2 regions of the Solibacillus sp. R5-41 genome follow, and region 2 is predicted to be linked to the other one. Evidence: a T-box and tRNA genes for the amino acid it is inferred to sense, from the RefSeq annotation. Region 2 holds a T-box; the other holds one or more tRNA genes.
The links. The T-box of region 2 lies ahead of serS (serine--tRNA ligase). A T-box ahead of a tRNA ligase gene usually reads a tRNA of that ligase, here a tRNA-Ser.

Region 1: it encodes a tRNA-Ser, which carries the amino acid that the T-box ahead of serS (serine--tRNA ligase) is inferred to sense. The anticodon was not compared.

The regions. Positions count from the first base shown of each region.
Region 1 covers NZ_CP024123.1:26,200-42,720, forward strand. The annotation lists gene CSE16_RS00095 (deoxynucleoside kinase) at 316-948, shown strand; gene CSE16_RS00100 (deoxynucleoside kinase) at 951-1,619, shown strand; gene CSE16_RS00105 (sodium:proton antiporter) at 1,696-2,076, opposite strand; gene CSE16_RS00110 (RraA family protein) at 2,237-2,863, shown strand; gene CSE16_RS00115 (cation:dicarboxylate symporter family transporter) at 2,962-4,230, opposite strand; gene CSE16_RS00120 (response regulator) at 4,312-5,190, opposite strand; gene CSE16_RS00125 (ATP-binding protein) at 5,193-6,455, opposite strand; tRNA gene CSE16_RS00130 (tRNA-Ser) at 6,614-6,706, opposite strand; RNA gene ffs (signal recognition particle sRNA large type) at 6,837-7,104, shown strand; gene dnaX (DNA polymerase III subunit gamma/tau) at 7,281-9,035, shown strand; gene CSE16_RS00145 (YbaB/EbfC family nucleoid-associated protein) at 9,063-9,377, shown strand; gene recR (recombination mediator RecR) at 9,450-10,046, shown strand; gene CSE16_RS00155 (YaaL family protein) at 10,063-10,278, shown strand; gene CSE16_RS00160 (pro-sigmaK processing inhibitor BofA family protein) at 10,375-10,641, shown strand; rRNA gene CSE16_RS00165 (16S ribosomal RNA) at 10,994-12,550, shown strand; rRNA gene CSE16_RS00170 (23S ribosomal RNA) at 12,761-15,687, shown strand; rRNA gene rrf (5S ribosomal RNA) at 15,748-15,863, shown strand; gene CSE16_RS00180 (aminotransferase class I/II-fold pyridoxal phosphate-dependent enzyme) at 16,020-16,521, shown strand, end outside.
Region 2 covers NZ_CP024123.1:2,652,434-2,668,954, reverse strand. The annotation lists gene CSE16_RS13175 (cation-translocating P-type ATPase) at 1-126, opposite strand, end outside; gene CSE16_RS13170 (DUF3139 domain-containing protein) at 369-725, shown strand; gene CSE16_RS13165 (VOC family protein) at 1,044-1,790, shown strand; gene CSE16_RS13160 (LysR substrate-binding domain-containing protein) at 2,076-2,975, shown strand; gene CSE16_RS13155 (aldo/keto reductase family protein) at 3,092-4,081, opposite strand; gene CSE16_RS13150 (helix-turn-helix transcriptional regulator) at 4,789-5,703, shown strand; gene CSE16_RS13145 (hypothetical protein) at 5,796-6,149, shown strand; gene CSE16_RS13140 (YybH family protein) at 6,315-6,674, shown strand; gene CSE16_RS13135 (phosphoglycerate mutase family protein) at 7,214-7,789, shown strand; one part of gene CSE16_RS13130 (IS3 family transposase) at 7,917-8,190, shown strand; one part of gene CSE16_RS13130 (IS3 family transposase) at 8,190-9,058, shown strand; gene CSE16_RS13125 (cupin domain-containing protein) at 9,293-9,838, shown strand; gene CSE16_RS13120 (GNAT family N-acetyltransferase) at 9,858-10,094, shown strand; gene CSE16_RS13115 (hypothetical protein) at 10,318-10,845, shown strand; gene CSE16_RS13110 (GNAT family N-acetyltransferase) at 11,149-11,652, shown strand; T-box leader at 12,088-12,303, shown strand; gene serS (serine--tRNA ligase) at 12,425-13,705, shown strand; gene CSE16_RS13100 (NUDIX hydrolase) at 14,067-14,501, shown strand; gene CSE16_RS22255 (TIGR04104 family putative zinc finger protein) at 14,641-14,928, shown strand; gene CSE16_RS13090 (peptide ABC transporter substrate-binding protein) at 15,133-15,618, shown strand; gene CSE16_RS13085 (hypothetical protein) at 15,873-16,184, shown strand; gene CSE16_RS13080 (NUDIX hydrolase) at 16,327-16,521, shown strand, end outside.

The sequences.
Region 1 (16,521 bases), 1.7 Mb from region 2:
CTATTTCAGTGGGGGTTCAAACTCCAGTTGAGAAGAGGTACTCAGGCTAATAACGCCGCATCGTGTTGCAACGCTGGATTGACCAATATCGTGTTGGCCCAATGATACAGCGGATGTCACAGATTTTTTAGACGATTTATTTGAGCAAGCTCGAAAAAAATCTGGACGCAATAACGCCAATGCATTATAGATTATACAGGCTAAATTTCCTCAGAAATGGAATATGTTGTTTTGTAAACTAATTTATTTTGTTGTCGTCGATTCACTGTGATAAAATGAAAAGCACTGACTATATGGAGAGAAGGGGGACTTCTAGTGTCTGAGCCGTTTATAACAGTAGAAGGTCCGATTGGTGTGGGTAAAACGTCGTTATCAAAAGCGATTTCAGAGGCGTTTAAGTACCATTTGTTAAAAGAGATTGTTGATGAAAATCCGTTTTTAGGGAAGTTTTATGAGGATATAGATGAATGGAGCTTTCAAACCGAGATGTTTTTTCTTTGCAATCGTTACAAGCAGCTTTCGGATATTAATCATATTTTAGATAAGCAACGTTCAGTTGTAGCGGATTATCATATTTTTAAAAACTTAATTTTTGCGAAACGGACATTAAAGCCGGTTGAATATGAAAAGTACGAGGCCATTTATAACATATTGACAAAAGATATGCCAAAGCCCAATATGGTCATTTATTTGCATGCGAGCCTGGATAAACTGATGGAGCGAATTACCATGCGCGGTCGTGAATTTGAGAAAAATATTTCGCGTGATTACATGGAGCAACTATCGAAGGATTATCATGAATTTATTGGCCATTTTGAGAAAATACATCCAGACATACCGGTTATTTATCTCGATGGGGACGCGCTTGATTTCGTGAAAAATGAAGAAGATTTGCAAAATATATTAAAAATTATTAAAGAAAAGTTGCAACAAAGGAGTTTGCGTTAATCATGAATTTAAGAGAAAAATATAACATCCCAGCAAATGCGGTTATTACGATTGCAGGAACGGTCGGTGTCGGAAAATCGACAATGACAAACGCGTTAGCAGAGGCGTTAAATTTCCGAACATCTTTTGAAAAGGTGGATACGAACCCATATTTAAATAAATTTTATGATGATTTTGAGAAATGGAGCTTTCATTTACAAATCTACTTTTTAGCAGAGCGTTTCAAGGAGCAAAAGCGTATTTTTGAATATGGGGGAGGGTTTATTCAGGATCGTTCAATTTACGAGGATACGGGTATATTTGCAAAAATGCACTATGATAAAGGGACGATGACGCCGACAGATTATGAAACGTATACTAATTTATTTGGCGCGATGGTGATGACCCCTTATTTCCCTCATCCAGATTTACTTGTTTATTTAGAAGGCTCAATTGATGATGTCATTGGACGAATTCAAGAGCGTGGGCGCGAGATGGAGCAGCAAACACCGCATGCATACTGGGAAGAGATGCATAGCCGCTATGAGAATTGGATCAATGACTTCAATGCTTGTCCGGTACTACGAATTAATATTAATGATTATGATTTAAAGGAAAACCCAGAGCAAGTGGATCATGTTGTGGCGCGTATTGGTCATATGCTGGAACAAACGAGTCATTTACGAAAATAATAGAGCTTAAAATAGAGGTGTTTTTGATTTCATATCAAAACACCTCTTTTCTGGTTCAAGAAATGGGCTTCCATGCTCATTTTAATATAAATACAGCGATTATAAGTGGAGCGGTAACGAGTAGAAGGACGAAAAAGCTCCACACAAGCTGCATCCCGTTCGACATATTTTTAGGTTTGATGCTGATGGCTTCATACAGTTCATTAATAGCTCGCTGTTCTTTTTCAAATAACATGGATTGAAACGCACTGTAATCTTCAATATGGGAGGTAGGATTTTCGAAATGAAAGCGAATGGCACGTATATCATCCGTTACCTCTTTTTCTTTATGGAAATAAGCAATAGTGGGTGCGATACCACCTGTTAATCGGGCGACGACATCAATATCGAAAGTAGTCATTTTATAGATAGGTATACCAGAGTCATTAATTGCCTTTTGAATAAGTCGATTGTTCATACATAAGCCCTCCTTTTACGTGTAAGTAGTATTCCCCAGATAGAGAACGTTGTAACAAAACTTTTAAAAAATATTGCGTTGAAAATGAAATATCTATTATGCTGAGTAGTAATTACAAATTTTAGGTATTTGTAAAAGCATATGAAATGGGGATGGAAATATGACGACAGTACCAATGTTAGAACAACGCTTATCGGCATTACCAACTACGGCGATTTCGGATGTTACAGGGGGACACACAAATGTGGATGCATCGATTAAGCCACTAGCCGACCATTTTAAAATAGCAGGACGTGTATTAACTGTACGCTTACCTGACGGGGAAAATGGTGCGGTGTTAGAGGCCATTAGTAAGGCAGAAAAAGGGGATATTATAGCAATAGATGCAAAAGGTAATAATAACCGTGCAGTAGCAGGGGATTTTGTTATGCAACTCGCGCAAGGAGTGGGCGTACAAGGCTTTGTTGTAGATGGTGTTATTCGTGATTTAGCAGCTGCAAGAGCCATTGATTTTCCAATATTCTCAATAGGAACGACGGTTGCAGCGGGGAATAAAAATGGCGGTGGTGTAGTAGGCAGAGCCATTTCCTTAGGTGGTGTGGCTGTTCAGTCCGGGGATTATATTATTGGAGATATTGACGGGGTAGTCATCGTTCCCCAATCAGATGTTGAATGGGTGATTCAAGCGGCGGAAGAAAAAGTTACAAAAGACCAAGCGCGTGAACAACAAGCATTACATAACGGAGAGCAATCAATTCGCGCGTATTTGGCAAAAGTTCTAAAATAAATAATTTGAATCCACATGAAAAATGCAGCATTTCAACATAAAAGCTGAAATGCTGCATTTTATAAATTCTGGACATCCGTTCGTGTCAATTTACTAAATTATTTTAAGTTAGCTGCCTGATATTCAGCAAATTTCTTTTCATCAAAGCGTTTTTCCCATTTCGCCATAACAAGAGTAGCTATTGTATTCCCGATAACATTTACAACTGTACGCCCCATATCTAAAATACGGTCAATACCTGCGATGAATGCTAAACCTTCAACTGGAATACCGACAGTACCTAACGTGGCTAACAGTACAACGAATGAAACCCCTGGTACACCTGCGATTCCTTTTGACGTTACCATTAACACAAGCATTAATGTAATTTGTTCAACGATTGATAAATGAATTCCATACATTTGTGCAATAAAGAGTGCAGCAATTGCTTGGTAAAGTGTTGAACCATCAAGGTTGAATGAGTAACCAGTTGGAATAACAAATGAAACAATATCCTTTGGTGCACCCATTTTTTCCGTTTTTTCCATGATGCGAGGTAGTACAGTTTCGGATGATGATGTCGTAAATGCTAGTAATAGCTCGTCTTTAATCATACGAATTAATTTAAAGATGTTAATGCCGAAAATTTTGGCTGTTATCCCTAATACAACGATAACGAAAAAGATCATCGTCCCATAAACTAATAGAGCTAATTTTCCAAGTGGGACAAGAGAGGATAGCCCAAATTTGGAAACGGTAATTCCAATTAATGCAAATACGCCAAATGGAGCGAATTTCATTATTAAGTTTGTCACCCAGAACATCGCATCGGCGGTTCCTTGGAAGAATGCAAGTACAGGCTTACCTCGTTCTCCAATCGCGGCTACACCAAGACCGAAGATGACAGAGAAGAAGATAATCGCGAGCATATCGCCTTCAGCCATTGCCTTGATAATGTTACTAGGTACAATATCAACTAAAATATGAAATGGACCTTGATCTTCTTGCTGAGCTGATGTTTCTTCATACGCAGAAATATCAGTCTTTTCTAACTGGCTCATATCTACGCCAACACCTGGTTGGAAGATGTTCGCTGCTAATAACCCAACAATTATCGCAATTGTTGTAATAACTTCAAAATAAATAAGCGTTTTTCCGCCAAGACGACCTAATTGCTTTATGTCACCAGTACCAGCAACACCAACAATTAAAGTGGAAATAATAATCGGTACAACAATCATCTTAATTAAGTTTAAGAAAATGTCACCAATAGGTTGTAAGTATGTTTGTATGTTAGCGTTTCCATAAAATACAGCACCTACAATTATCCCTAAAACCAAACCGATTAAAATTTGTGCGGCTAAGCTAATTTTAAACTTTTTCAAAATATAGTTCCTCCTAATAAAATTCGATTTAGGACTAGCCTAAACCAATTCTATAAGATAAATACAAAATCCGACAAAATCCGACTAATCTGCTTTACTAATTATTTCTGAATATAAAACTTGAATAAACTTTTTTATGTTGACCTTTGCTTTTCGTTGGTCATTATTTTCTATTTGTTGCATTAAATGACGGATGTCAGTTAAGTCAAAATAGCGCGGTGTATAGTATTCGAATTCGGAATTTGTATAGTCAACAATACCGAGATTAGCTAAGTTGATCATACTAGCTAAAATGGTACGTCGCACACGTTGTTCAATTGCTTTACTTTCTTTTAAAATGTCATCGGGTGTATTTTTTGTAAGCATGGCCACTTTTTCATAAATTTCCTTTAACGGTGGGAGTGGTGCAATTTTATGCTTTTCGATAAGCAATTGTTCAATAATTTTAACGATATCTTCACTCCCGACTTCACCAACAATCCCCATATCATTTAAAATTGATTGAATATGATCTCGTGTCGTTTTTTTTGTATTTTTAACATCAGGCACTTCAAAATTTGTAAGCGATTGACGGATTGCCTGGATGGAATTTTTTAAACGATGCTGCTCTTCAGTGCGTTTTAGTACCATTTGTACTTCGATTTTATTGATCGGCTTGTGAATGAAAAACTCGATACCCTTTTCATAACTTTCGGCCACCATTTCTTTATTGGCTACTTGAGAAATCATTATAAAACTTCCTTCAAAACCGTTTTGGTGCAGGTTTTCAATTGTTTCGATGCCATCAAGATTAGGCATTAAAAGATCAATTAAAACAAATTCAGGTTGCATCATGAGGATCTGGGGGATAGCATCTACGCCATTTTTTGCCTCCCCAATAACCGTGCCTAAATCAAATTCATCAATAATGTCCGATAGCATTACGCGGCTAGCACGATCGTCATCAACAATAAAATAACGCATTGTTAATTTTCCTCCTCACGTAAAAGATTTGTTGGAATCCGTACAGTAAAGCGCGTTAATTGATCGCTTGTTACCGTAATAGAGCCCTGCAGGTTTTCGATAATTGTTTTCGTATGTGAAAGTCCGATACCAGTTGATGCATAACCTAATGTATTGAATTTCGAGGTATAGCCGACATCAAAAATAACGGGTAACAGATGCATATCAATCCCTATCCCATTATCTTCTACAATAAATTCCGTTGTATTTGAATGGATTTTTACTGTTAAGGTAATGATGCCCTGATGTTCGATTGCTTCAACAGCATTGGCCATTAAATTATTTAAAATGGCTAACAATGCGATATGCTCATTTGTTTTAAAATCATTTGGACAAATGGTTTTAAATTGGATTGTTTTTTGTTGTAGTTGTGCATAGTTTTCATTCGCTTCTACAATATAATTGAGTAAATCGGATAGTAAAAAGGCATCCTTAAATTCCGTATTTGTAATTTTCGCTAAGCCTGCATAAATACGTTCATGATCTTTTTTAATTTCATGCATTTCCTGTGAAATTAATAAAGCCTCTTTGCCTAAAGTAGAATCGATTGCTTTTAGTTTTTTATAAAGCTGATAGCTGTTAACAGTTAATTGTTCGACTTGATCCATCGATTTTCGAATATAAAGTACTTCCACGTACAACTCAGAATGAATAGCCATTAAATGTTGTAGTTGTTTTTTTTGTTCGGAAAGTGAAATTGCACTATATAAACCAACAACAAAAAAGCTTCGTAAAAACCCGACGAATACAAATAGCAAAAGAGAATTTGATGTATTCAACTGTGGTGCATATAAGACGGCTGTTGCGATATGTTCGAGTGTATTGGCGATGACCTCAAAAGACATGCCACATAATCCTAAAAGGAAAGGGCGCTTTTTAATATTCTCAAAAGGGATGACATGTATACATATTGCAAAAACAATATAAAAAAGTCCTGCTGGTACATACTCAATAAATGACACAAATGTAGTATGTTCATTTTGTAACATATTAAATACAGTACGCCATGTAATAACTGTAATCGCTGTGATGATTCCTGTTGATAGGATTGGTACTGGACGCACTAAAAGCGCAAAAAAGAAAATAATGCTACCGAGTCCAAATCGAAATGACGCATTGTCAAATGGCATAATTTTTACTTCACTACCAATTGCTGTGAGCAGCGCAATCAATAGCATAATCAAAATAGTCTTTATTGTTTTTGTGAGAGGTTGTGTTGTCTCCAAAAAAGAACCGCCTTTACTGAAAAGTGTTAAGTATTTTATTTTACAAGAAAAGAACATATATAAACATAAAAAAGCACTATATCTCAAAAGATATAGTGCTGTCATTTTAAGTTATAGGTAAAAAAATCCGATACATACAGTAACGGTTAAATTTAAAATGGAGGAGGTAGAGGGATTCGAACCCCCGCGCGGTGTTACCCGCCTGTCGGTTTTCAAGACCGATCCCTTCAGCCGAACTTGGGTATACCTCCAATAGGTAATGTCGTTTTTTCGACATTTATAAATTTAGCATGAGATATGAATTAAGTCAATAATAATTTCAAAAAAATTGTAGAGGCAACTTGTTGCATTTTTAGTATGCACTTAGTATACTAGGTAGTGCCGTGCTAGATGGGGAGGTAGCGGTGCCCTGTAACTTGCAATCCGCTCTAGCAAGATTGAATTCCTTTTCTGAGGCTGTCCGTATTGTTTGGTCTGCCTTTTGCACGTAGTGTTGACGGTTGGGTCCTGCGCAATAAGTACCCATGAACCATGTCAGGTCCGGAAGGAAGCAGCATTAAGTGGTATCACTTATGTGCCGCGGGGTCGCCTAACTTGAGCTGGCGACAGAAGTAACGCTTATGTGCGGCAGTCGAAGAAAGGTGCACGGCATTAATTTGCCAATTCAAACGCACTCATCATTAAAGATGAGTGCGTTTTTTAGTAGAAAATAATAAATGGGAATTTTTGTATTAATTAAATTAGACGTGTTTTTGAAATATATTTCAAATAAGAATATGCTATAATAAAAGTACCAAATTTTAATGAGAAAAGGAGAGGGGAAGGTTGACATATCAAGCGTTTTATCGTGTTTATCGACCACAATCATTCCGCGAAATGTCTGGTCAAACACATGTGAAAAGGACCCTTCAAAATGCTCTCCTCGGGAATAAAACAACACATGCTTATTTATTTTCAGGGCCTCGAGGTACTGGGAAGACAAGTACAGCTAAAATTTTTGCAAAAGCGTTAAATTGTGAAAATGCCCCTGCCAGTGAGCCATGTAATGAATGCGCTACATGTAAAAGTATTACAGAAGGATCGCATACAGATGTAATTGAGTTCGATGCAGCTTCGAATTCAAGAGTAGAGGAAATGCGGGATATTATTGAGAAGGTCCGTTTTGCTCCAGCAGATGCTCGTTTTAAAGTGTATATTATTGACGAAGTGCATATGCTGTCTACGAGTGCGTTTAATGCCTTATTAAAGACATTAGAAGAACCCCCTGAACATGCGGTATTTATTTTAGCGACGACAGAGCCACATAAACTACCTGCAACCATTATCTCTCGTTGTCAGCGTTTTGATTTTAAACGACTATCTTCCGTAGATATTGTCGAGCGAATGAAAATCGTCCTTGAAGATATCCAAATGAATTATGATGAGCAGGCACTTAAAATAATTGCACAAGCGGCAGCCGGTGGTATGCGTGATGCATTAAGTTTACTGGATCAAGTAGTCTCTTTTAGTAATGAATCTATCCAATTAGAAGATGTGTTACTTGTGACGGGGTCGGTTAGCCAAGATGCATTTTACGATATTGCTTGTTTACTCAAAGAAAAAGAAGTTGCTAGTGTGTTAGGTATTGTTGAAAATTTAATCGCGGATGGAAAAGAGCCGTTACGTTTAGCGGAAGATTTTATAACGTTTTTCCGAGATTTATTGTTATTGCAAATGGATGGAACGTTAGAAGAGCTGCTTGAATTTATTTCACACGAACAGAAATTTGTAGAGCTAGCCCAAAATTTTGATGCAGACACACTGTATGGGTTTATTAATATTTTGGCAAAAACACAACAGGAAATGCGCTTTTCACATCACACGAAAATTTATTTAGAGACAGCCCTTTTAAAAATGGCTCAACTTAAAGGGAATGCTCCTGTAACAACTGGAGTGGATTCTGCTTTAGCGGGTAAATTAACATCATTGGAAAATATTGTTGGACAGTTATCGCAACAATTACAAAACGGTGGGGTACCGGCGCAACAAGTAAAAACCCCTTCTCCACAGCGTGTACGACCGGCAGGTAATCAATATAATCCTCCGAATGGGCGCATTAAGGAAGTTTTAAAAACCGCTAGTAAGACGGATATTCAAAAGATTAAGGCTGCCTGGGCAATGTCATTATCGCAAATGCAAAGATCTCAAGCAGCACTTTTAGCTGATGCAGAGCCTGTTGCGGCAAATTCGGATGCTTTTGTGTTAAAATTCAAGTATGATATTCATTGTCAAATGGTAGCAGACAATAAAGGACTTGTTTCGTTGTTTACGCAAGGAATTGCTATGGAAACAGGCATTCAATATGAAGTGCTTTGTATTCCGGAGCAAGCATGGCTCAAGTTGCGAGAAAACTTTATAAAAGAAAATGGCTTGGACCAAAAGAAGCAAGAAGCCAATTCAAACGAGGTAACTGATCAACCGCATTTGCTTGAAGAACAACCTTTTATAGAAGATGCACTACTAGTGGAAGCGCAAGATCCATTAATAGTTGAGGCAGAACAACGATTTGGAAAAGACTTTGTTGATGTTGTCGAAGAATAATAATGAAGTATAAGGAGGAACTTATTTATGCGTGGTATGGGTAATATGCAAGGTATGATGAAGAAAATGCAAAAAATGCAAAAAGAAATGATGGAAGCGCAAGATGCTTTAAATGAACAACAATTTGAAGGTATTGCTGGTGGCGGTATGGTGAAAGTTGTTATGAACGGTCAGCGTCAATTATTAGAAGTTGCTTTAGATGAGTCAGTAGTAGATCCAGATGATATCGAAATGTTACAAGATTTAATCGTTGTGGCAACAAACGAAGCGCTTAAAAAAGTAGAAGACACAACATCATCAACAATGGGCAAATTCACTCAAGGAATGAACCTTCCTTTCTAATTGAATCGTTCGTTTTTGTAGAAGCACATCTCGGTCAATTCGAGATGTGCCTTTTTAAAGGGGGAAGAATGAATGCATTATCCAGAGCCAATATCAAAGTTAATTGATAGTTTTATGAAACTACCTGGAATTGGGCCGAAAACAGCAGCACGTCTAGCATTTCATGTTTTAACGATGAAGGAAGATACCGTTTTATCTTTTGCTAAGGCATTAGTTGATGCTAAACGAAACTTAATGTACTGCTCGCAATGTGGGCATATAACAGATATTGACCCGTGTCATATTTGTTCTGATAAGCAACGAGATGTATCGACGATTTGTGTTGTTCAAGATCCGAAAGATGTCATTGCAATGGAAAAGATGCGTGATTACCAAGGTTTGTATCATGTTTTACATGGAGCAATTTCTCCAATGGACGGTGTAGGACCTGAGGATATTAATGTTGCCTCGTTACTAACACGTTTACATGATGAAAGAGTGCAAGAATTAATATTAGCAACGAACCCTACAATAGAAGGTGAAGCGACAGCAATGTATATTTCTCGTCTCGTTAAACCGTCAGGCATTCGTACAACACGCATTGCACATGGTTTACCGGTAGGTGGCGATTTAGAATATGCAGATGAAGTAACTTTATCAAAAGCATTAGAAGGGCGTCGCGAGCTGTAAAAGTGAGGGGACAGTCATGCTATTTTCCCGTAAAGGAAAATTAAAGAAAGAGTTCGATGAAAAACTAGTTTCTTCTATTAAAGAAACAAAAGAAGATTTGCATAATGCAAAAGTGTTTGAAGAATTAATGGATGATTATAATCTAGATATTATAGCTGAACGTAAAAGAGCAGAAAGTATTCATTATTATTTATATAAAGAAGCACGTATTCGACGCGTTTTAATTAAATGATAAGACAGTATGTATGATTGATAATATTTTCAGTATAGAAATAAGAGGGGCAACAGCAGCATATGTTACCAATAAAGTTCTTTAAAGGATGGTGCAATGCGTTACATTATTGTAGCTTTAGGCTGTTTGTTGCTCTTGTTTTTATTTTTAGTAAGAAAAAATAAACGATTTGGTGCGCTGTTTGAATATTTTGCGATGTTTTGGTTTAAGCTAGCGCTAGTAATTGTTCTTTTATTTGTAGGGAACATGATATTAAGTCGATATGGTTTTCACGTACCAATAAATACCTTTTCAGTCGTAACAATTACCCTCTTAGGTATTCCAGGATTACTTTGTATGGGATTATTAATATTAATCATATAAATATACAGAAAGGGGTTGTATATTTAAAGTTATCGTGGTATATTAATTTAAGTCGCAAAGACGATAATAAATATCGAAAAACTTTTGTTGACAAGAAAGTAATGCAATGGTATTATATAAAAGTTGCTGTTGAGAGACAGCGGAAAACAACTTCAAAAAAGTTGTTGACAAGATATAAGATGTTGTGTTAAGATATAAAAGTTGTCACTTCGAAAGAGATGACGAAATGAACCTTGAAAACTGAACAAGCAAACGTTAATGATTTAAACGTTTAAGTGATGAACTTAAACAAAACATAGATATCAACTTTATGTTGATACGCTAGCAAAGCAAATGAGCTTTCAAACTAACTTTTATGGAGAGTTTGATCCTGGCTCAGGACGAACGCTGGCGGCGTGCCTAATACATGCAAGTCGAGCGGACTTTCATTGGATGCTTGCATCCTTTGAAAGTTAGCGGCGGACGGGTGAGTAACACGTGGGTAACCTACCCTGTAGATTGGGATAACTCCGGGAAACCGGGGCTAATACCGAATAACACTTTTGAGCTCATGTTCGAAAGTTAAAAGATGGTTTCGGCTATCACTACAGGATGGGCCCGCGGCGCATTAGCTAGTTGGTGAGGTAACGGCTCACCAAGGCAACGATGCGTAGCCGACCTGAGAGGGTGATCGGCCACACTGGGACTGAGACACGGCCCAGACTCCTACGGGAGGCAGCAGTAGGGAATCTTCCACAATGGACGAAAGTCTGATGGAGCAACGCCGCGTGAGTGAAGAAGGATTTCGGTTCGTAAAACTCTGTTGCAAGGGAAGAACAAGTAGCGTAGTAACTGGCGCTACCTTGACGGTACCTTGTTAGAAAGCCACGGCTAACTACGTGCCAGCAGCCGCGGTAATACGTAGGTGGCAAGCGTTGTCCGGAATTATTGGGCGTAAAGCGCGCGCAGGTGGTTTCTTAAGTCTGATGTGAAAGCCCACGGCTCAACCGTGGAGGGTCATTGGAAACTGGGAAACTTGAGTGCAGAAGAGGATAGTGGAATTCCAAGTGTAGCGGTGAAATGCGTAGAGATTTGGAGGAACACCAGTGGCGAAGGCGACTATCTGGTCTGTAACTGACACTGAGGCGCGAAAGCGTGGGGAGCAAACAGGATTAGATACCCTGGTAGTCCACGCCGTAAACGATGAGTGCTAAGTGTTGGGGGGTTTCCGCCCCTCAGTGCTGCAGCTAACGCATTAAGCACTCCGCCTGGGGAGTACGGTCGCAAGACTGAAACTCAAAGGAATTGACGGGGGCCCGCACAAGCGGTGGAGCATGTGGTTTAATTCGAAGCAACGCGAAGAACCTTACCAGGTCTTGACATCCCATTGACCACTGTAGAGATACAGTTTTCCCTTCGGGGACAACGGTGACAGGTGGTGCATGGTTGTCGTCAGCTCGTGTCGTGAGATGTTGGGTTAAGTCCCGCAACGAGCGCAACCCTTATTCTTAGTTGCCATCATTTAGTTGGGCACTCTAAGGAGACTGCCGGTGACAAACCGGAGGAAGGTGGGGATGACGTCAAATCATCATGCCCCTTATGACCTGGGCTACACACGTGCTACAATGGACGGTACAAACGGTTGCCAACCCGCGAGGGGGAGCTAATCCGATAAAACCGTTCTCAGTTCGGATTGTAGGCTGCAACTCGCCTACATGAAGCCGGAATCGCTAGTAATCGCGGATCAGCATGCCGCGGTGAATACGTTCCCGGGCCTTGTACACACCGCCCGTCACACCACGAGAGTTTGTAACACCCGAAGTCGGTGGGGTAACCTTTATGGAGCCAGCCGCCGAAGGTGGGATAGATGATTGGGGTGAAGTCGTAACAAGGTAGCCGTATCGGAAGGTGCGGCTGGATCACCTCCTTTCTAAGGATATATTCGGAATCATTCCTTATGGAATGAAACATTAACGTTTGCTGTTCAGTTTTGAAGGTTCATCTTTATGATGAAATACTTCAAAACTTGTTCTTTGAAAACTGGATAAAACGACATTGAAAGCAATAAATAAACAAATGATCAAGAAATTGATCGTGCAATCTTTTAAAATCTTACTCATTTGAGTAAGTGTAACTTATTGGTTAAGTTAATAAGGGCGCACGGTGGATGCCTTGGCACTAGGAGTCGAAGAAGGACGGCACTAACACCGATATGCTTTGGGGAGCTGTAAGTAAGCTTTGATCCAGAGATTTCCGAATGGGGGAACCCACTATGTTTAATCACATAGTATCTTCACGTGAATACATAGCGTGTTGAGGACAGACGCAGGGAACTGAAACATCTAAGTACCTGCAGGAACAGAAAGAAAATTCGATTCCCTGAGTAGCGGCGAGCGAAACGGGAAGAGCCCAAACCAAAGAGCTTGCTCTTTGGGGTTGTAGGACATTCTATACGGAGTTACAAAAGAATGAGATAGTTGAAGCGGCTTGGAAAGGCCCGCCATAGAAGGTAAAAGCCCTGTAAGTGAAACCTCATTCCCTCTTGAATGTATCCTGAGTACGGCGGAACACGTGAAATTCCGTCGGAATCTGGGAGGACCATCTCCCAAGGCTAAATACTACCTAGTGACCGATAGTGAACCAGTACCGTGAGGGAAAGGTGAAAAGCACCCCGGAAGGGGAGTGAAATAGATCCTGAAACCGTGTGCCTACAAGTAGTTAGAGCCCGTTAATGGGTGATAGCGTGCCTTTTGTAGAATGAACCGGCGAGTTACGATTACGTGCGAGGTTAAGTTGATGAGACGGAGCCGCAGCGAAAGCGAGTCTGAATAGGGCGAATTAGTACGTGGTCGTAGACCCGAAACCAGGTGATCTACCCATGTCCAGGGTGAAGGTGAGGTAACACTTACTGGAGGCCCGAACCCACGCACGTTGAAAAGTGCGGGGATGAGGTGTGGGTAGCGGAGAAATTCCAATCGAACCTGGAGATAGCTGGTTCTCTCCGAAATAGCTTTAGGGCTAGCCTCGTGATTGAGAATACTGGAGGTAGAGCACTGTTTGGACTAGGGGGGCATCTCGCTTTACCGAATTCAGACAAACTCCGAATGCCAGATATTTATACACGGGAGTCAGACTGCGAGTGATAAGATCCGTAGTCAAGAGGGAAACAGCCCAGACCACCAGCTAAGGTCCCAAAGTAATCGTTAAGTGGAAAAGGATGTGGCGTTGCTTAGACAACCAGGATGTTGGCTTAGAAGCAGCCACCATTTAAAGAGTGCGTAATAGCTCACTGGTCGAGTGACGCTGCGCCGAAAATTTATCGGGGCTAAACGATTCACCGAAGCTGTGGATGCATCCGTATGGATGCGTGGTAGGAGAGCGTTCTAAGGGCGTTGAAGTCAGACCGGAAGGACTGGTGGAGCGCTTAGAAGTGAGAATGCCGGTATGAGTAGCGAAAGACGGGTGAGAATCCCGTCCACCGTATGACTAAGGTTTCCTGAGGAAGGCTCGTCCGCTCAGGGTTAGTCGGGACCTAAGCCGAGGCCGATAGGCGTAGGCGATGGACAACAGGTTGATATTCCTGTACCACCTCCTCACCGTTTGAGAAATGGGGGGACGCAGTAGGATAGGGTAAGCAGAGCGTTGGTTGTCTCTGTTCAAGCAGTAAGGCGTGTGTGTAGGCAAATCCGCACACTGATACGTTGAGCTGTGATGACGAGTCCGTATGGACGAAGTTCCTGATTTCACACTGCCAAGAAAAGCCTCTATCGAGGTGAGAGGTGCCCGTACCGCAAACCGACACAGGTAGTCGAGGAGAGAATCCTAAGGTGTGCGAGAGAACTCTCGTTAAGGAACTCGGCAAAATGACCCCGTAACTTCGGGAGAAGGGGTGCTCTTGAGCGTGCAAGCGCACGAGAGCCGCAGTGAATAGGCCCAGGCGACTGTTTAGCAAAAACACAGGTCTCTGCAAAACCGTAAGGTGAAGTATAGGGGCTGACGCCTGCCCGGTGCTGGAAGGTTAAGAGGAGTGGTTAGCGCAAGCGAAGCTACGAATTGAAGCCCCAGTAAACGGCGGCCGTAACTATAACGGTCCTAAGGTAGCGAAATTCCTTGTCGGGTAAGTTCCGACCCGCACGAAAGGCGTAACGATCTGGGCACTGTCTCAACGAGAGACTCGGTGAAATTATAGTACCTGTGAAGATGCAGGTTACCCGCGACAGGACGGAAAGACCCCGTGGAGCTTTACTGTAGCCTGATATTGAATTTTGGTACAACTTGTACAGGATAGGTAGGAGCCAGAGATCTCGGAGCGCCAGCTTCGAAGGAGGCGTCAGTGGGATACTACCCTGGTTGTATTGAACTTCTAACCCATGCCCCTTAACGGGGTAGGAGACAGTGTCAGGCGGACAGTTTGACTGGGGCGGTCGCCTCCTAAAGAGTAACGGAGGCGCCCAAAGGTTCCCTCAGAATGGTTGGAAATCATTCGTAGAGTGTAAAGGCATAAGGGAGCTTGACTGCGAGACCTACAAGTCGAGCAGGGTCGAAAGACGGGCTTAGTGATCCGGTGGTTCCGCATGGAAGGGCCATCGCTCAACGGATAAAAGCTACCCCGGGGATAACAGGCTTATCTCCCCCAAGAGTCCACATCGACGGGGAGGTTTGGCACCTCGATGTCGGCTCATCGCATCCTGGGGCTGTAGTCGGTCCCAAGGGTTGGGCTGTTCGCCCATTAAAGCGGTACGCGAGCTGGGTTCAGAACGTCGTGAGACAGTTCGGTCCCTATCCGTCGTGGGCGTAGGAAATTTGAGAGGAGCTGTCCTTAGTACGAGAGGACCGGGATGGACACACCGCTGGTGTACCAGTTGTCTTGCCAAAGGCATCGCTGGGTAGCTATGTGTGGACGGGATAAGTGCTGAAAGCATCTAAGCATGAAGCCCCCCTCAAGATGAGATTTCCCATTACGCAAGTAAGTAAGACCCCTGAAAGACGATCAGGTAGATAGGTTCGAGGTGGAAGTGTGGCGACATATGGAGCTGACGAATACTAATCGGTCGAGGACTTAACCACAATTTATTGCACAATTTCAATGAAACGTTTATCCAGTTTTGAAAGAACAATCTTTCATAGTGAAGTGATGATGGCAAAGAGGTCACACCCGTTCCCATACCGAACACGGAAGTTAAGCTCTTTAGCGCCGATGGTAGTTGGGGGCTTCCCCCTGTGAGAGTAGGACATCGCTTCGCAAATTAAAACCCACTGAGAAATCAGTGGGTTTTTTATTGTTAAAGAAATCATAAAATAAAAGTGCATATATAAGTTGTTTAAAGGATGTGGGGTTTGTCGGATTTTACAGACCACCTTATAATAGGAAGAAAGATAAACTTTGTTGAGGTGTAACGATGAAAAGAGAAAGACCAATCGTAGAAGCATTACAAAAATTTATAAAAAATAAGCCGCTCTCATTGCATGTACCAGGGCATAAGAATGGAATGCTTTCTAACTTACCAAATGGAATAAAAAAAGCGTTAACATATGATGTAACAGAATTAACAGGATTAGATGATTTTCATAATCCGGAAGAGGCCATTTTAGAAGCAGAGAAATTATTAGCTCGAACATATGGAGCAGCACAAAGCTTCTTTTTAGTAAATGGTTCAACGGTCGGTAATTTAGCGATGATTTATGCAACGTGTCAGCAAGGGGATACGGTCATCGTGCAAAGAAATGCGCATAAATCAATTTTTCACGCGTTAGAATTAGTGGGTATCAATCCCGTCTATATTGCACCAAAATGGCACGAACAAAGTCAAACTGCGGGGAGTGTCCAACTAGAACAATTAGTACAAGCACTAAATTTATATCCTGATGCAAAAGCAGTAATATTAACTTATCCTACTTATT
Region 2 (16,521 bases):
TTCAATCAATTGATTATAACCGTTTACTTCTTGCCTTTTGAGGACGTCATAATTATACAAACCTTGATTGGACACGTTCAATTTCTTCATGACTTCATCTGTTGTTTGTTTATGATATGCGACCATTCGATTCCCCTTTCAGTGTGTGATGATGTGTGGATCAAGTTGAAATTCCTTAAAAATAGCAATGGAAGATGAACTTCTACATTTTGCTCTTTAATCTACTTCACTCTCATAATACTCAAACTAGTACAATACTATTCCTAGATTTGTAATGTTGAAATGTAGATTTTGAAATATTTGATAGTTGATTCGATGTTATTATAATCGTTTATGTATGGATATTTTGGACAAGGAGAGAGATAGGAATGAAAAAAGGATTGATGCTGGCCTTTGCAGCAATTGCTATTATATTTGGAATAATGTTTAGTATGATAAATGTCTTAAACTCTTCTGAACCGGAGTATGATCCTGTGATAATTCGTTCTACGGAAGAACAGGTCAAGGGATTTTTGGTGCAAGAAAAGGCCTATTCTGAAAATGAAATACAAAAGATTGAATCTAAAAAGAAGGCAAAAACTTCGGATGACTCTGCATCAGGGTATGAGGTAGAGGTGATATTTTCGGATGAGCCAAAAGCAATCTATTATTATCAAGTAGATACAGATAAAGTGGAACAAATAGGAATCACTGGGTCAGCAATTAAGCATAGGGAAATTAAATGAATAAGTTTAGGATGAAATGTGAAAAAGCAACAATCTCGAGAGGAGATAATGTTGCTTTTTCATTAGGTAAAGTTCCTATTGTTAAATAAAAAGCATAACCATAACCATATTTGAAAACCTTTCCACTAAATTGTTAAAATTAATTTTAACTCTCTTATTCAACTAACGGGGCAAATTAGTTCAATAAGAAGAAATGGATTTCTGTTAACATGAACTGGCAAATTTATTTAAATTTGGAACTTTTATTTGGTTCGAACGTATTCAAATAAAGGGCAGATTAATGACGTAAAATCTAAACACATAATGGAGGGGCATTATTTGAAGGTTGACCATTTAGTTGTAAATGTTGATAGTTTTGTACAAGAAGATGAAAGTTTTATTAAGAAAGTTCACTCTTTAGGTCTTCCATATGAACCGAAATGGGGAAAGGGTACAAAAGGATTTAAAGTATCGAACATTTGGATTGGGAATGAATACTTTGAATTGATTAAAATCAAATCAAAAGATGGTGGGGGTTGGATAGAAAGTTGGACTGAGGACTATCATAGTGGGCATAGGGGACTTATTGGTTTTGCACTAGAAGTAGATGATATTGAAGCAACCTATCAGAAGCTTATTAGACAGAACATTCAAGTATCCACGCCAGAACCTTTAAAATTCAAATGGTTCTTTAAACTACTAAATAAGACAATGCCATGGAAAAATTCATATTTACCTAAATTTGAAGGAATGCCTTTTCAATTTTTCTTACAACAGCTTAATGATGAAAAAAGTAAAGCATTTATGCAAAAATATATGGTACCGAATAGTAGAGAAAAGAATATTAATGGCATATTAGAAGTAAAGATATATGGCACATTGACAGATAAAGACAAAAATATAATAAAAGTACTTTTTCAAGATTATATAATAAAAGATAGTACAATCACTGTTTCTCTTGGTAGACAAATTATTTCTTTTGTGGAATCCAAAAAACATTCAGTTGAAGTATTATTGGACTGTGAGAATGAAGAAAAATCAACTAAACAAATTGAGATAGGAAACATACTAATTAAAAATAATTAACCATGGTTGTTTTCATACAATTGTCTTCTTATTCAACTAAAAAGTGCAAGAGTTTAAGATCCAGCTGCCGAATCCAAAGGCGGCTATTCGAATAATGAACCATTTCAGGATAAGAATTGAACATAAACTTTCCCTTCTTCAAATATAGAAGAATTTAATTCTAATAAACGGGGGCTTTACTACAATAAGGAGTAGAGCCTTTTTTTCTTGATTATAAAATTGGCATATTATGTTATAGTGGGTTTGTGTAATCACGTACTGGATTTTTAGAAGGGGTGCATGAAAATAGATATTAGGAAAATTCGATATTTCATAATGGTGGCAGAAGAATTGAATTTTAGTCGTGCAGCAGAACGTCTTAGGATGGCACAACCTCCTCTAAGCCAAGAAATCCGTAAATTAGAAGAAGAATTGGGAGTTCAACTTTTTCATCGAACAAAAAGAATGGTTGAACTTACGGATGCTGGGAAGATATTTTTAGAAGGATCGCAACAAACACTGTTTCAATTAGAAAGAACGATAGAAGAAACACAACTTGCAGCTGAAGGAAAAATAGGGAACTTAATAATTGGTTTTGTCGATTCCACAGAAGTCGTTATAGAAGTTCTTAATAAATTTCGAGAACGCTTTCCTAAAATCCATCTTATATTACGAGAAATGACAACGGAGCAGCAACTAAAGGCACTCTATGAGAAACAAATTCACATTGGATTTATTCGTTCTAAGCAGAACAACGAGATACTATCTTCTGAAGTTTGTTCGGAGGAAACTTTAAGATTGGTTTTACATCAAGATCACCCATTCGCATCACTGTCTGAAATTCCACTCCAATTGTTAATTGGTGAACCATTTATTTTGTTTCCGCGTCATTTGGGTTCAAATTTTTATGATTTAATCATTAGCTACTTTAGGGATCATGGTGTAAATTTAAATGTTGTTCAAGAAGCTGTTCAAATGCATACTATTGTTAATTTAGTTGCAACAGGAATGGGAGTTTCTGTCGTTCCATCGTCGGTGGAAAGTTATAAACGTCCTGGAGTTATCTATAAAAAAATCCAAGAGACGACACCAAAAGTAAATTTATATGTTGGATGGAGACAAGATGGAAAATCTGCAATAGTTGATCATTTCTTGACAGTTGTTAGAGAGGTGTATTCGGTTTTACAACTTAATCACCAAGAATAAAAGCCCATCCGGATGGGATGGGTAGTAAAATATCACAAAGGAAGAATTCAATTTTAGCATTAAGGTAAGGCTACAAAGATTTTGTATATATTTCTAGTTAAGTCTCGTGCAAAAAATTAACCCGTTTTACTCGGATCGTATTCAACGAAACCATCTAGTACTTTGTCAATCTGCATCATTATTTCAGGCTCTAGTTTGACACCAGAAGCTAACGCATTCTCTCTTACCTGTTCCGGACTTGAGGCCCCAATAATTGCTGAGGAAACATTCTGGTTTTGTAATACCCAAGCTACTGCGAGTTGAGCGAGGGTCAGATCAATTTCTTGTGCGATGGGTTTGAGGTTCTGAATAGCAGTGAGAACATTGTCGTTCATCCAACGTTGTGCAAGTTTATGAAAAAATGGTTTGCCAGCAGGAGAGTTAGCGCGTGATTGAGTTGGTATTGGTTTTTGGGGTAGATATTTTCCAGTGAGAACACCTTGTGCTAAAGGCGACCATACTACTTGTCCGAGCCCCTCACGTTGACAGGTTGGTATCACATCGCTTTCGATAACTCTCCACAACATTGAATACTGGGGTTGGCTAGCAATGAGCGGAATATTCAATTCCCGTGAAAGTGCTGCACCACGGGTGATTTGTTCTGCTGTCCACTCACTTACCCCGATATAAAGCACTTTACCTTGTCTTACAAGATCTGCGAAAGCTAACATCGTCTCTTCAAGAGGAGTAGTTGGATCAAATCTGTGTGCATAATAGACATCAATATAGTCGGTCTGTAACCTACGCAAAGATGCATTACAATTTTCTAGAATATGTTTTCGTGATAATCCCTTATCGTTTTGCCCATTCCCAGTGGGATGGCATACCTTTGTGCATAGTTCAATGCTCTCACGTCTTATACCTTTTAAAGAACGGCCTAGAATTTCTTCAGCTTTAGTGTCTGAATAAACATCAGCGGTATCGAATGTTGTTATACCGACATCTAGTGCTGCTTTTACACAATCAATTGCAGTATCTTCATCTATTTTACCCCCATGATTTATCCAGTTTCCGTATGCAATCTTGCTTATTGATAATCCACTATTGCCAAGTTTATTAAACTCCATTTTAGTTCCTCCTTTAATAATGATATCTTCATTATAAAGACCAGATATTAATGTGGATAATATATTATTAATAAGCAATTAATATAAAAAATATATAAGACTACGGCTTCCTTTTGTGTATTCTGAAGTTTGTAAGTCTGTTGGGTATGACCATATCGTTAGAATACCTAAGTTTTGATGAACTAAAGTTAAATTTGTTATTGTTCTTAAGTTGATGGGCTATTGGTAGTACCCCAATAAGTAATGAAACTTATATAAACTACAAAATTTGATTAATAAAAATAACGCATAAACTTTCCAAAAGGAAAATTAATGCTTTACTTCTCAACGTTTCTTGTACAACTAACGAAGCAGAATTTCTTAGTAGGAATAATATATAAAACCAATATGGGCTATTGGGGCACTATTGATGTGGAGATTCGTTTCTAAAAACAAATTAAAAAATACTTCTTATTTTAAAATTGTATTGAGTAACTCTCTGCTTTGGTTAACTATCCCTATCGGTTTAATGTTTGCGGTTCAATTTGAATAAGAAAATTGGGGAAAAGATGAAGAAGAAGGGTTTTAGGGAATGGTATTGAATAAGTTAATATATGTAAATTATAACTTGAATGCGATATGTCAATAAAGAAAATTTATGCCATAACATAATTATCGAAATCAACTTTGTATCGAACACTTGATAAAAGAAAAAATAGGAGAAACTTATGAAAATAGAGCGCTTATTAAAAATTATATTTATTTTATTGAACAAACAAAAAGTAACAGCTGAGGAAGTTGCCAAACATTTGGCTGTCTCAACCCGAACAGTTTATCGAGATATGGATACTCTATCACTTGCCGGATTCCCAATATATGCGGAACGGGGAAATTTCGGGGGATATCGCCTAATCGAAGGTTATTATTTTCCGCATAGTTACTTTACAGAAGAAGATTTACGTCTAATCAAGGAAACACTAACGAGTACGATGACTTTACATACTGACAAGCCATTACAGAATATCCTTGCAAAAATAACCTTACTTAATGAGTCCAAAACAGAAAATTCAATTGATTTTTCTTTCTTAAATAACAAAGACGGAGTTAAGGTAACCGATATTCGACAAGCGATTAAAGATAAAAAGTGTCTTACTTTTTCTTATGCAAAAAAAGAACAGCTTGAAACTAAAAAAGTAAAACCAATTCAAGTATTCTTCTATCATTTGAGTTGGTACATGTTCGGTTGGCCAGAAAATGAGACGAAACCAAAATTTTATCGTTTATCCCGAATACATGAACTCAACGTTGGTAATGCGGTATTTACCGAATCCTTCGAACACTTAGACGGTTATCAGGAATTTTCAAATTGGATGAAATCATTAGAATCAGAAATAGTTAAAATCGAATTAATTTTACGATTCCCTCTAACCAGTTCTCAAGAAGTGTTTGATTCATTTCCCGAGACAAACATTGATAAAAGTAGCGTTGACCATTTACTAGTTAGAATTTCTTATCCTGATGAAGAGTGGGTTGTAAAGTTAATTCTTAGTTTTGGATCCCAGGTCGAAGTTCTTTCGCCCAAGAGTTTTAAAAATAAAATAATGGCTCAAATAGAAAAGATGACTCGAATTTATTTTACCTAACTTGACAATTAGTTGTCAGGTTAGCGATGGTAAATTATGTTTAAGAGTTGTTACTAACTCCACAAATTTTAACGAAAGAAGATGAAATAACTATGGTACTGAAAAGCGACTTAAATCTTTTAAAGTGGACAGAAACGGAACCCGTTCATTCCATTACTCAAGCAACAGCTGAATATTCAATCGAAGGAGAATTTAATGGAATATTGCATTCAAACTATACGATTTTTTATTCGGAATATAATAAAGAAGATATCCATAAATCAACATCAACTTTTATTGGATACAGCTTTTTTGAAAGTTCAGATAATAAGGTGGTTGATAGTATGTTCTTTGAAGAAAAAGGAATCTTTGCTGAAGGCGTCACTTCTGGAGAGTTGAAAAGTAAGATGGCCAATGGAAATTATTTTTTAGAACAAGGAAAAATGATCATCACAATAGAAAAATAGAATAGTTAAAACTGAACCCGAACAACTTTGAGTATTATTTAAATGTTGTTCTGGTTTCTATTGGATTCTCTATACAAATGATACACTGACCCCTAGTAGTGCATACGGGTGCTTAGTTAAACAAGACCATCATTTCAATGGTCTATTTGATAGGAGGGTATAAAATTGAAGGTATTATATAATTACATCCAGGCAACAAACACTCATAAATTTGATGAAGTTAAAAAATTCCTTCATCCTAATGCTGTTTATTTCTTCTCAGATCGAAATTGTACAACTCACGAAGAAATACAGACATATTTTGAAAATGCATGGTCAATTGTTAAAAATGAAAACTATGAAGCACAAGAAGTGCACTGGCTTTTCACAGCAAATAACTCAGCAACTTGTACTTATACCTATTTCTATGAAGGCTTTGTCAATGATAAATATGTAAGCGGCAAAGGAAGGGCAACAAATGTCTTCGTCAAAGAATCCGATGTCTGGCTTTTAATTCACGAGCATTTAAGTCCCTTACCCAAATAATTTTTAAAAGAGAGACGTTATAAGGGAAATTTTCACTAATTGGATAGTCATTCCCAGAAATCGTCACCAGTACAAATTATTAAAGAGATATTAACATGTTACTACTTCTTATTGAACAGAGGGAGTGCTTTAGTTGAAGAACATTTATTTGAATAGGCAGCTCTTTTTTCTTATTGAACTAAAACAGCAGGTTAGTTCATTATCAAAAGCCTGCATTATAGGTAGAAATGGGTGGTAAACATGAAAACAAGAACATTACGGTTAAAAGTCGGACTAATTCTCTTGAGTATGTTTCAAGTCTATACAATTTTGACTAATTGGGGCGAGGACACGCGAGGAACAATCATTGCCAGTATAATTTTAGTAGGGTGTATATTATTGCTGATGACAGACGTATTTTATAGAAGCGCCAATCGAAATAACCATTCAAAATAAAACGAAGGTTCTTCACATTGTATAAAATGGACACTAGGTTGTATTTCAACTAACAGGGCAGTTAAGTTTAAGAAAGGTATTACATTATGAGGAGTGATGATTAGGTGGACCTGGTATTTATTCGTCATGGTCAAGGAGAACATACATTAGATATACCAAAAAGTTTACAGATAAAAGATCCTTCATTAACACCTGAGGGAGAAAAACAAGCGAAATTGTTAAGAAATCTATTCCCTTTAACTAATGATGATATTTTAATCATTAGTCCTATTAGAAGAACCCTGCAAACCGCATTCATTTGGAGTGAAAATATAGATTGTCGTAAGATTGTAAGTCCCTTGGTTTCTCCTCGAATGTTTCCTATATTTCCAGATAAAAATACATTGCCTTGTGATAAAATAATTGATTTAGAAATAATCCATAGAGATTTTTCAACTTTCAAAATTGAAACCAATGTTCTCCAAGATATATGGTCCAATGGAATAAATGTTATGCCTGAAAATGAATTCATAAAAATTGCAGAAGATTTTATTATGAATTGCAAGCTGTTACAAAAAGAAAAGATTTATATAGTTTCCCACGATGGTACCATAACCGCATATCGTCAATTAATTTCAGGTCAGAGTTTATCTAGAAAAGATTTCCCACTAGAAACAGGATGGTTTCAAATTACTTGTTGAACTAACGGGGGCTTACTTGAAGATCATTGAGTTGGGCACTGACCTAATAACATGAGACAAATAAAAACACCTTTCATTGAATAACGGGGACTTAAACCTGAAATAATCAATGTGGAGGTGTTTTTTTATGGGAACAAGAGTCAGTTATCCAGTAGAAGTGAAAATGAAGGCAATTGAAATGCGATTGGCTAACGTACCGGTAAAAGAAGTAATGGAAGAATTGGACATTCGAAACTATACGCAGTTGAAGCGATGGATGCATTGGTATCGAAATGGTGAAATGCACCGTCTTAAACAACCAGTTGGTAAACAATATGCTTTCGGCAAAGGACCGGAATTTGAAAGCGAGACAGCCAAGCTACAGGCAGAGAATTTGGAGTTGAAACAACAGATTGAAGTTTTAAAAAAGTACGCGGAATTGGAAGGGAAGTGGCGCCAAAAGTAGTACTTCAATTAGTTGAAGAATTAAAAGATGTTATGCCAATTGGTGAAATCTGTCGTCATTTAGGCGTAGGTCGCTCGTCATACTATCGTTGGAGAAAGGATGTGGATCAATCCACTCAAAAGGAGATTCGAGATCAGCAGATTGGCGACTTGTGCAAACAGAATAAATTTCGATATGGTTATCGAAAGATTGCTAATCTGTACCCAGGAGTTTGTAGGAAGACTGTGCAGCGTGTTATGCAAAAATATGGTTGGCAATGTAAAGTAAAGGTGAAGAAACGAAAGCGTACCGGACAGCCGGCATACGTTGCACCGAATTTATTAGCACGCGATTTTACAGCATCTAAGCCCATGGAGAAGCTAGTCACGGATATTACGTACTTGCCTTTTGGTCAATCGATGATGTATCTTTCTAGTATTCTCGATGTCTACAATGGCGAAATTGTGGCACAAACTACTGGTATCAAACAAGACACTGATTTTGTGTTGGATACGCTCTATCAATTGCCTAAGCTACCAGAAGGATGCATTCTGCATAGTGACCAAGGTTCCGTTTATACATCCTATGCTTATCAAAAAGCAGCCAAAGAAAAAGGAATTACCATGAGCATGTCCCGCAAAGGCACGCCAGCTGATAATTCCCCAATCGAATCGTTTCATTCCACGCTAAAGTCTGAAACGTTTTATCTCGACGATATCTATCGCACAACGAATGCACGTGTGATACAGATTGTCGAAGAATACATTACTTATTATAATAATATCCGTATTCAAACGAAACTAAACAGCCAATCGCCGGTTCAATACCGTCAATTGGCTGCATAAAAGGGTGTTTTATTCTTGTCTCAAAAAGGGTAGTCAGTGCCTTGCATAGGCAGCTCTTTTTTCTTATTGAACTAACGAAGCAGGTTAGTTGATTAAGGGATTAGAAATAATAATGAATTTTACAAATTTTCAAAGAGGAAAATTGGCATTAAAAAAATGATTGATAATTCATCCGTTAGCATGATTTATAGTCAGGATAACCAATTTATAATATTATAAATGAGGTGATTATATATGTTAGATTTAAGAGAGTTAATGAAATCGGAAACTAAATTTAAAAAGATTTGGGAAAGTCCTTGTAAAAATCATCGTGTTCTGTACTTTCAGATCAATAATGAAGACAATGGAATTGAAGCACATTTTCACCCTTATGGAGAAGATCATGCATTTATTATAGAAGGAGAATTGACTTATGATGTTTCATTTAAAGAGCAGATAGTTGCTAAAAAAAGTGACCTTGTCTTTGGATGGACAAACTATGTGCATGGTTATCATAATTTCAACGAAAAGCCTTTACATATTTTAGTTTTTGCCACACCCCAAAATAATTTATCAGTGTATGATCAAAGTAAACTGCCTATACAAAATGATGATAATATTAGAATAATTGAAAAGTTGCCAAAAGCAGAAAACCTCGCTTCAAATAGATTGATTTTTTCTTCCGTGCCTCCAAAAGATTTTTCTAACACTCTTATAATCGATCTTGAAAGTCAAAAGATAGAATATACTCAGTGCGAAATGGATAATAATAACAATAATTTGTATATAACGTTCAAATAACCTATACAATAGATGTGGAATTATTCCCCTCACGCAAAGGCCGCCATATTTAGAGAATTTAGAAGGTATTGAAGCCTATATTTTAAATATGTATACCCTCCCTGCATTTCGCGGGTATGGTTTGGCAAAAGTTTTACTTATCCACTGTATTGATGAAAGTAGAGAAAGAGGAGTTAAACCAATTTGGTTACAAGCTTCTGAAAGTGGAGCACCTTTGTATAAAAAAATGGATTTAAAAATAAGAAAAGTGAAATAATTATTACTATAAATCGTTTAGTTATTGAACTAACCGGGGATATAGTACAACAAGCATTTCAAAAACTTTCTCAAACGACGCTTTGGGTGTTTTTTTTCAACTAACGAAGTAGTGTTGTTTAATAAGCAGTAATGGATTTATGTAAAATTTTAATTAATATTGGAATAAATATTTATACCGCTTGTACTTAAATTAATAGTTGAGTGGAAAGGAGGCTGAATAAATGCGTATAGAAAGAGTCTTACCAATTTTTATCTGTTTATTTTTTTTAGTAGCGTGTGATGACAAAGAGGATGACATCTCAATTAACGAAAAGACAAATGAGGTGAATGATATACATGTAGTAGATGATATTTCAACTAATGAAAAGAAAAATGAAGTGAATGGTATACAAATAGAAAAAGGACTTTTGGATGAAAAACATTGGTTTTATACAGAAAATATAGATGTACGTTATGAAGATATACCAATGGTTAAGGGAACGTTTTATCATACATTTACTGTAGATGAAGAAATAGAAGACTTCACCGCAATATCCGTTATTCAAAATAAAGGTCGGGATACATTTGATTGGACGATTTATGACCAAGACGGTTCGATTTGGGTGAAAGGTATTTTAGAGCCAGGGCATATTGTTACAGCAAATTTAGAAAAATATCGCCATCTAGCCAAGGAGGAATATGCATTCGCCATTACCACTAAAAACGGAGGAGATGGATCTTTTGATCTTGCATTTAAACTTTCAAATTAAATAAAGATTTCCGAAATAAGGCGCGATTGTTAAATTAGCGTCTCGGTTCTTATTGAACTAACGAAGCAGTTTAGTTGAACAAGAAAACAGTTAGCAGAGAAACATTTTTTGATTACTGGAAAAGTTTACAAGATATTTATAGAATGATAAACTTTATTAACCATTTAATATTGGATTGCATAGTATTATGCCTCCTTTATTTTGGATTAAATGTAATGGGAGTAGCTGCCAATAACATATACCTATTTTTAAATTTGTTTTTGTATATAAAATGACGTACAAAATTATGATAGGAGTGTAATGATGATTGAGCTAGACACAGAAAGATTAAGATTAATTCCACTGAGTGCAGAAAATCTAAGATTGCTAATAGATAACCCAAAGAAAATGGAACAAAGGTTATCTTTAATTGACTCAGATAGATTTCTTAGTCCAGAACTTAAACAAGCTATGGAAGTAAGACTTTCAAAATTGTTAGGCGATGAGGAAAATTATATTTGGTATACAAATTGGTTAATCGTGTCGAAAGATAAAAACTGTAGTGTTGGTGGAATAATGTTAAAAGGGCTTCCAAATGAAAATGGTGAAGTAGTAATAGGTTACTATACGCTCCCTGAATATCAAGGAAACGGCTATATGACGGAAACTATTAATAATTTGAAAAGCTGGTTGTTAAATCAGTCCGATGTTATGTACGTTATTGCTGATACTGATAAAGATAATATTCCATCGCACAGAGTCTTAGAAAAATCAGGGGCGGAAATGTATAAAGAAACAGAAGAACTATACTTTTGGAGATTTGTCTAAAAAGGTTCCTTGAAGTATTTAAAAAAGAGACATCGTTTTATAATGATGTCACTTTTTTTAGGATTAGTACAATGTTAATCAATAGAGTGGCAAATCCTTCTTCAACTAACGGGGGCTTTACTTGAAGATCATTGAGTTGCTTATGCAGCTCTTTTTTCTTATTGAACTAACGGAGCAGGTTAGTTCAATAAGAAAAATGGACATTTGATAATTTTACATAGAAATTTATTTAAAATTGGAGCTATTATTCGTTTCAAACGTATTAAAGTAAAGGACATGAGGGGAAAATTATCTTAGCGCGAAATTGTCATTTATTGGGTTGTGCATTTCATCCGGAATTAACCGGTGATTCAATAATTTGGTATATTTTGTATCATATGGTATTACTTGCAAAATCTGTTTTCATATAGTACAGTATGGTTAATATTTAAATAACTGAACACGATGATGGGAAGTAGTAGCAAGCACGTTTTTTTTAGAGAGTCAGCGGTTGGTGGAAGCTGATAGAAGCACTTGTGAATCCGTCCTGGAGTTGCACAGTCGAAGTAATGTAAGTAGGCTGTAGCCGGCTGAAATGCCGTTATGAAATAAGTGGATTAGGTATATGCCTAATCAATTAGGGTGGCAACGCGGGTAGCTCTCGTCCCTTTTAGGGATGGGGGCTTTTTTGTGTTTATTTTGATTCAAAACGGAGCTATTCGAGTTTAGCTTGCAACGCAATTACACTAAGACTTAATGGATGCAATGTCATTAAACTACTGGAGGTATGACTATGTTAGATATTAAACGCGTACGCGATAATTTCGCCGAAATTAAAGAAATGCTATTAACACGTAATGAAGATTTAGGCAACTTAGATAACTTTGAGGATTTAGATGCAAAGCGTCGTGAGTTAATTGCTAAAACAGAAGAATTAAAAGCAGAACGAAATAAAGTATCTGAACATATTTCAATTATGAAACGCAACAAGGAAAATGCAGATGAAGTTATTGCTCGTATGCGTCAAGTAGGCAATGAAATTAGTGAGCTAGATGTTCAACTAAATGATGTTGAAGAGCGCTTTAAAGATATGATGATGCGCTTGCCAAACATTCCACACGAATCTGTACCAGTAGGGACAACAGAAGACGACAATGTAGAAGAATATACTTGGGGTGAAATTCCAACTTTTGATTTTGACATTAAAGCACACTGGGATCTTGCTACAGATTTGAAGATTGTTGACTTTGAACGAGGAACAAAAGTAACAGGTAGCCGTTTCTTATTCTACCGCGGGCTTGGAGCACGTTTAGAACGTGCATTAATGACTTTTATGATGGATTTACATGCAGAGGAGCATGGTTATGAGGAAATGCTACCACCTGTCATTGTTAACCGTGATAGCTTGACGGGTACTGGAAATCTTCCTAAATTTGAAGAAGATGTATTTAAATTAGAGGAAACAGATTATTTCATGATTCCAACGGCAGAGGTACCTGTAACAAACTTCTATCGTGATGAAATTTTACTGGCTGAGGCTTTACCACAAGGATTTGCTGCCTATAGTACGTGCTTCCGTTCAGAAGCGGGATCTGCAGGTCGTGATACACGTGGTTTAATCCGTCAACATCAGTTCAACAAAGTAGAACTAGTTCGCTTTGTAAAACCAGAGGAATCATACGAACAATTAGAGCTATTAACAAATCATGCGGAAAAAGTATTGCAATTACTAGGCTTACCATATCGTAAGCTAAAAATGTGTACCGCTGATTTAAGTTTTGCTTCAGCGAAGAAATATGATTTAGAAGTTTGGATTCCTGCACAAAACATGTACCGTGAAATTTCTTCTTGCTCTAACTTTGAGGATTTCCAAGCTCGACGAGCGAATATCCGCTTCCGTCGTGAGCCAAATGCAAAACCAGAATTTGTTCATACATTAAACGGTTCAGGTCTTGCCATTGGTCGTACAGTTGCCGCTATCCTAGAAAACTATCAACAAGCTGATGGAAGCGTAGTAATTCCTGAAGTTTTAAGACCATACATGGGTGGTAAAGAAATAATTGCACCAAAATAAATAACGGGTAAAAGGTATTTTAGATATCCTTTAACAGTTAATTGTATTGCCTTTTTATCGATTTACAGGTGCTTTTAATTGTATCGGGTGGTGAAAACACCTTGGAATTGAAAAAATGCTTTATTTCTTAAAGGAAATTTAGCAGGACTAAAAAAGATGTTACTATAATCAAGGATGGGTTGCATTAGAAAAAAATTAGAAATGACATTTTGCAGCTCTTTCGCATTTTCCACTATTCCGCAATCGGGCGCGATTGTTTAATAAGCGACTCAGTTCTTCTTGAACTAACGCAGCAGGTTAGTTCAATAAGATTTTTTACACGGAAGGTTATTTTGTAGTTGGTATTCTCAGGGGGGATTATGTGTATCCAAAAGCAAAAACTTTAGGAATAATAATGAGAAATAATAAAATTCTTTTAGAAGAACAAGAGGGAAAGCATTCAAAGGGAACTGGTATATATTATCGACCAATTGGTGGGACAATTGAACTTGGTGAGAAGTCTAGTGATACTATTAAGAGAGAATACATTGAAGAAATAGCAGTGGATATAGAGATTAACCGTTATATGGGCTGTTTAGAAAACATCTTTAGAATAGACGGAAATATAGGTCACGAAATAATTCAGATTTATTTGGTGGAATTTAAAGACCAAAATCTGTACCAAAAAGAAAATTTTAAAGTTGTAGAAGGAAGAAAAACTACATTCACAAAATGGATTTCCTTAGAAGAAATTATTGATGGTAAGAAGATACTTTTTCCCAACGGTCTAATTGAATTATTACAGAAAAATATTTAACTTTCTTATTCAACTAACGGGGGCTTTACTTGAAGATCATTGAGTTGCATATGCAGCTCTTTTTCTTATTGAACTAACGCATCAGGGTAATAAATCAATGCCTTAGAAGATTTAGCAATTATAATGGAGGTGATTAGCTTTGCAAAAGTGCGAGAAATGCAATGCACATTTCAGATGGAGTGAAATCTCTAATTCCTGTTGGCGGAATTATAAACCGATTAAATGTAACGAATGCGATACAACACATAAGATAACAGTCCCAGGCAGATTAATTTTTGTCTCTTTTACTATTCTTCCAATGCTCATCTTAGCTTATACCCTGCCCCCTTATAGCAATGGTTTTGTGATACTTGGCATAGCTATTTTTATTTTTATAATTGGTTCTTTGTTGGCACCTTTTTTTGTTACTTATAAGAAGTCTGCGTGAACTAATGTACTTAAGCTAACGGGGGCTTTAGTTAAACAAGACCATCATTTCGATGGTCTATTTTTATGTCTAAAACACCATGTAGGCTTCGGTGAACCATTGTGAAATGTTACACTTAAACTAACGGAGCAGTTTAGTTCAAGAAGAGTTTTATGAAACGTATTTAAAAATAACATCAGCTATAAGCTGTAGGAGGTAATAAATTTGAAGTTGAAATATTTCTGTATTCTGATTATACTGTCGGTATTGCTTTCTTCTTGCAATACTGGAATAGAATCAAAGGAACATTTAGGAGAAATATATAGTATTGCATTGGACTCAATAATGGAACAGGATGAAGCATTAAGTAGTGATATAAAGTATATAGCTATTGATATGAATAATTTTGAGGAATTAAATGAAAGTGATAAAAAAGAAATTTTAAGCTACTTTAAGGAAAAATATAAAGTTGAAGTAATGGACGCTACTTTTGAACAACTGAAAGAAAAGGGATTACTTAATCCAAATACGATGAGTTTGGATGGCGTACTTCTTAAAATAGAAAAAGTTGATTTTAAGTTTAATAATAAAATCTTTTTTGAGGGTTCCAAGTATCGTTCGGGTTTAGGGGCAGTTGGAGTAGAAGTTAAAGTTCATTATAAAGATAATAAATGGAAATCCAAAGAAGTGAAAAAAACTTGGGTTAGTTAATTATTATTGTGCTAACGGGGAGCTTTAGTTAAACAAGACCATCATTTCGATGGTCTATTTTTATGTCTATAACATCAAGTAGGATTCGGTGATCCATTGTGAAATGTTACACTTCAACTAACGAGGCAGGTTAGTTGAAGAAGCTTATATCAAATTCAGTGATATTGGCTTTATAAAATGAAATGGATATTTATCCCAAAACTTGGTACAATATTCTTACAATTAGATATTCAAAAATTTAAGGGGTGGGAATGTTGAACAAATATTTTTACGTTAGCATTTTACTAGGGGCATTTGCTTTATCAGGTTGCACTGATGATAAAGCTGATAACAAAGAATTTACAGAAGAAGCAGCACCGATTCCTTTAAACCTAACGAAAGAACAAAAAGAAGATTATTACAATCAATATTTAGAGATTGTAGAAGACCTAGGGGTTGAGTATCCATCAGCGACTATGGGAGTTATACCTTTCGACGAAATTCTTGATGAAGATTGGGTTGAACCAGAAAAACAAAGAGAACTCTCAATTAATTTTTTGGAAAACGGTGTATTTTTTGCTAATTAAAAAAACATAAATAAAAAACTAGTTCAACAAACGAGTGCTTTACTTGAAGATCATTGAGTTGCATATGCAGCTCTTTTTTTCTTTATTGAACTAACGGAACATTTACTTGAATAATCTTTTAGAAACATTGGGGGAGTTATTTGTGTCTGAAAAAAAATATCACAGGGCTTTTGGTGTATATGGAGTTTGTGTGGAAGATGGAAAACTATTGGTGATAAAAAAAAACGGTGGTCCTTTTATAAACCGATATGACCTTCCTGGAGGCAGCTTAGATGAAGGTGAAACTTTATCTAAGGCAATGAAAAGAGAGTTTATTGAAGAAACGGGTCTTGAAATT